DNA from 2 places in the Ruminococcus sp. BSD2780120874_150323_B10 genome. Region 2 is predicted to be linked to the other one. Evidence: predicted binding sites of a transcription regulator. Region 2 holds the regulator's gene; the other holds the start of a gene.
What was found. Region 2 encodes Rex, which represses fermentation and respiration genes when NADH is low (regulators of the CRP and FNR family bind a similar motif). Its sites were predicted from a motif close to ATTGTTAANNNNTTAACAAT; they were not measured.

Region 1 (2,415 bases), on a different contig from region 2:
TTTCCGTTCTCCTTTGCAAAACATTGCAAATATTTTTATACACTAAAATTTTAACATACAAAAGTATAAAAGTAAATATCAACAGAAAAATTTTTATAAAAACAAAAAGCTGCCTCAAAAGAGACAGCTTAAAGTTTATACCTGATAAATTATAGGTTAATATTAGCCTAATTCAGCAAAGTACTTAATTGTTCTAACCATCTGGCTTGTGTATGAGTTCTCGTTGTCATACCAAGAAACAACCTGTACCTCATAGAGATCGTCAGCAATCTTTGATACCATTGTCTGTGTAGCATCGAAGAGTGAACCGAATCTCATACCGATTACGTCTGAAGAAACGATTGGATCTTCGTTGTAACCGAATGACTCAGAAGCAGCAGCCTTCATAGCAGCGTTAATGCCCTCAACTGTTACATCCTTACCCTTAACAACAGCTGTAAGAATTGTTGTTGAACCTGTTGGAACAGGAACACGCTGTGCAGAACCGATGAGCTTACCGTTGAGCTCAGGAATAACAAGACCGATAGCCTTAGCAGCGCCTGTTGAGTTAGGAACGATGTTAGCAGCACCTGCTCTTGCTCTTCTGAGGTCACCCTTTCTGTGAGGACCGTCGAGGATCATCTGATCGCCTGTGTAAGCGTGGATTGTTGACATAATACCGCTCTGGATCTCAGCATACTTGTTAAGTGTGTTAGCCATAGGAGCGAGACAGTTTGTTGTACATGAAGCAGCAGAAATGATTGTATCATCAGCTGTAAGTGTACCCTCGTTTACGCTGTAAACGATTGTCTTAAGATCATTGCCTGCAGGAGCAGAAATAACAACCTTCTTAGCGCCGGCATCAATGTGAGCCTGGCTCTTTGCCTTTGATGTGTAGAAACCTGTGCACTCAAGAACTACATCTACGCCGATCTCACCCCATGGGAGTTCAGCAGCGTTAGCCTTAGCATAGATTGTAAGAGTCTTGCCGTCAACTGTGATTGTGTTGTTCTCGTCATCAGCCTCTACTGTGTGAAGGTTCTCACCGATTTTACCGCAGTAACCGCCCTGTGCTGTATCATACTTGAGAAGATCTGCGAGCATTGATGGTTTTGTAAGGTCGTTGATAGCAACTACCTCATAGCCCTCTGCACCAAACATCTGTCTGAATGCAAGACGACCGATACGGCCGAAACCGTTAATTGCAACTTTTACTGACATTTTAAATTCCTCCTAATTTATAAGGTAGTTTAATTATATTACATTTTTTGCTGTTATTCAAGTGTTTGATAAAATTTTAACAAATTTCTTATGAATTTTACATAAAAACGAAAATTTTACAAAATTTCTGCATCTTTTACTGCAATTTGACGAACGCTATTGTCAAATTGTCCTGTGAATGTTTCACTTTTTAATTATTTATTTGCAAAATTGCCATTAATATTCTTGACATTTTTATTAAATTAGGATAAAATACTTATAATACCGTTAGTGCGGTTAAATAGGATTAATGCAAATTTACCTATTTTTTATTAATCAGACTCGTTCAGAGCCGTTATTTATAGATATTTTTTATTTAGTTTTTATAACTTATTAATCGTTATAATATACCTTTGTTGCAAACCACAGCATATAAAAAATATTAAAATTAAATTATTTTTATAAAAATGAAAATTGAATATCTTTACTAACGGCACCGACAAGGCTGTTTGATTGAACTTAAACTTATTATCTAATTAAAAATCAAACAAGGAGGTGTCAGAATGTCGTTATTAGCAATAATATTAATTATTGTTGCGTTGCTTCTCGGTGCGGGCATAGGCATTTTTGCAGGTATAAGCTATCGTAAAAATGTTGCCGAAAAGGAAATCGGAAGTGCAGAAGAAGAGGCAAGAAAAATCGTGTCGGAAGCTATGAAAACAGCCGAAGCCAAAAAGAAAGAGGTCGTTTTAGAAGGCAAGGACGAGGTTCATCGTTTCAGAACCGAGAGCGAAAAAGAAATTGCCGACCGCCGCAAAGAAGTTCAACGCCAGGAAAGACGCATTCAGCAAAAGGAAGAAACCCTCGACAAAAAGCTTGACAACATGGAGCTTAAGGACGAAAAGCTTTCTCGTAAGTTAAAAGACGCTGATGCAAAGCTTGAGGAAATCGAAACACTCAAGAAAAGTCAGTTTGAAATGCTTGAGAAAATTTCCGGCTATACAGCCGAGCAGGCAAAGAGTTACCTGCTTTCACAACTTGAGGACGAGCTTGCTCATGAGAAATCCGTTAAGATTATGGAATATACGGAGCAGCTTAAGGATGAGGCGGACGAAAAAGCAAGAAATATTATTTCTCTTGCAATTCAGCGACTTGCCGCAGAGCAGGTTGCAGAGGCTACAATTTCCGTAGTTCCTCTTCCGAATGACGAAATGAAGGGCAGAATTATCGGTCGTG
Region 2 (2,415 bases):
GGGCTTGCAAAAACTATGACGGCGATGTAATGAGCGATATGATTGCTACTGCTTTCGGCTCACTTGCTATGATGACAAGCGTACTTGTTTCACCTGACGGTGTTTATGAGTATGAAGCTGCACACGGTACAGTTCAGCGCCATTATTATAAGTATCTTAAGGGCGAGGAAACTTCCACAAACTCTGTTGCAACTCTCTTTGCTTGGACAGGCGCTCTCAGAAAGCGTGGCGAGCTTGATAATCTTCCTGAACTTATGAACTTTGCGGACAAGCTTGAGAAAGCTACTATCGACACTATTGAAGACGGCATTATGACAGGCGACCTTTATGCTATTTCAACTCTTGAAAACAAGAAAAAGGTTAATTCAGAAGATTTCTTGCTTGCAATAAACGAGCATCTTGCCGCTTCACTTGCATAAGCAAACACAATTCGGTTAAAGGAGTAAGGTTAAAGTACAATGTCCAGAAATGACAACATTTCAATGTCTGTAATCAGAAGACTGCCCAGATATTATCGTTTCTTGTCTGAGCTTAACGAACAAAACATTGATAAAATTTCATCTACAAAACTGGCTGAAATTATGAATGTAACCGCTTCTCAGGTAAGACAGGATCTTAACTGCTTTGGTGGATTCGGTCAACAGGGCTACGGTTACAGTGTTTCTCAGCTTAAGGAAGAAATACAAAATATTCTTGGTCTTAACAATAATTATAAAGCTATACTTATCGGTGCCGGCAACCTCGGTAAAGCGGTTGCCAAGCATATGAACTTTGAAAAGCTCGGCTTTGAACTTATCGCCTGTTTTGACTGTAACGAAGAAAAAGTTGGCAAAAAGCTGAATAATCTTACAATAATGCACGACAGTCTGCTTGACGAGTTCTGTCAAAACAACAAAATCAATACAGCGTTTTTGTGTATTCCGAGAGTATGTGTAGAAAATGTACTTGACAAACTTTATGGCTACGGCATAAAGAACTATTGGAATTTCAGTCACTATGACATTGCAAGAAAGTACAGCGACACCCTTGTTGAAAATGTACACCTAAGTGACAGTCTTATGACCTTATGTTACAAAATGAATAACCGAGATAAAATCTTATAATTAAATAAAGGCTGTTCCCTATCTTGCGGAACAGCCTTTTAATTATGCTTAACTTAGTTTATCACAAAGTTAAAAGGTTCAATGTCAATAGTTGGGGTAATTTATGGTTTAGTGCACGAGTTAAGCAAAATAATAATTCACTCCAATTAATTTAATAAAAAAGCAACAATTAACTACCGCACTCCAATCGGAATGCGGTAGTTTTTATGAGAGGAAATCTATCTATTTATAAATTACTTTTTATCAACTGTATGAAGAAGTCTTGCAGCATAAAGTACGCAAAGTACGCTTACGCCTGTATCTGCTATTACAGACAACCACATCGGAGCGATACCGAGTATTGCAAGGATAATTACAATTGTCTTTACACCAAGTGCAAATGTAATGTTTGTCTTTACAGTAGCAACAACTTTCTTTGCTATTCCGACAGACAACGGTAACTGTTTTAAATTACCTGCCGCAAGCACAGCATCTGCCGCCTCAATAGCAGCCTCACTGCCGAATCCCATTGCAAAACCGCAATCGCTTGCAGTAAGAACAGGGGCATCATTGATACCGTCACCGATAAAGCATACAGACTTATGAGTTTTCTTTATATCTATAAGTTTTTCAAGTTTATCTGACGGCATAAGCTCTGCCGAATAAGAATCAAGTTTAAGTTCATTTGCAATATCCATTGCATTTTCTTTTTTATCACCCGTAAGCATTACACTGTCTTTAACACCGAGTTTTCTTAACTCTGCAATTACACTCTTTGCCTCCGGTCTTAATGTATCGCTAACAGAGATTGCACCGATTAATTCACCGTCGTAGATTACATATACAGATGCGGTTTTTTCTGCATTTACCTTTTGTTTATCGCTTAAAACCTTTGTGCCGCCGCATACAAGAGCTTTGCCGTTATATACAGCTGTAACTCCCTGTCCTGCCTTTTCGCTGTAATCTGAAAGTTCAGGTAAGTTTTCCTTTTCTGCCTTATTTTTTATTGCCATAGCAATCGGATGTGAAGAATATCTTTCACAAGCGGCTGCAAGTGCAATAATTTCAGATGAAGTATGATTGCCGTAAGCAAAAACTTTGTTTACAGAAAGCTCGCCTGTTGTAAGTGTACCTGTCTTGTCAAATACAAAAGCGTCAGCCTTTGCAAGAGCTTCGATATACTTGCCGCCCTTAATAAGAACGCTGATTTTTGATGATGCGCCAAGACCCGAATAATAAGAAAGCGGAACCGAAATTACGATTGCACAAGGGCAAGATGCAACAAGACAAACCAAAGCACGATAAATCCATGTGCTGAAACTGCCAAGCCCCA

Region 1: the regulator Rex is predicted to act here: its motif matches at 1,265-1,284, upstream of gap (type I glyceraldehyde-3-phosphate dehydrogenase).

Annotation. Positions count from the first base shown of each region.
Region 1 covers NZ_JADNHD010000007.1:81,793-84,207, reverse strand. Annotated here, with positions in the region: gene gap (type I glyceraldehyde-3-phosphate dehydrogenase) at 163-1,200, opposite strand; gene rny (ribonuclease Y) at 1,743-2,415, shown strand, end outside.
Region 2 covers NZ_JADNHD010000008.1:37,419-39,833, forward strand. Annotated here, with positions in the region: gene I2E21_RS06620 (NADP-dependent isocitrate dehydrogenase) at 1-419, shown strand, start outside; gene I2E21_RS06625 (redox-sensing transcriptional repressor Rex) at 459-1,103, shown strand; gene I2E21_RS06630 (heavy metal translocating P-type ATPase) at 1,337-2,415, opposite strand, start outside.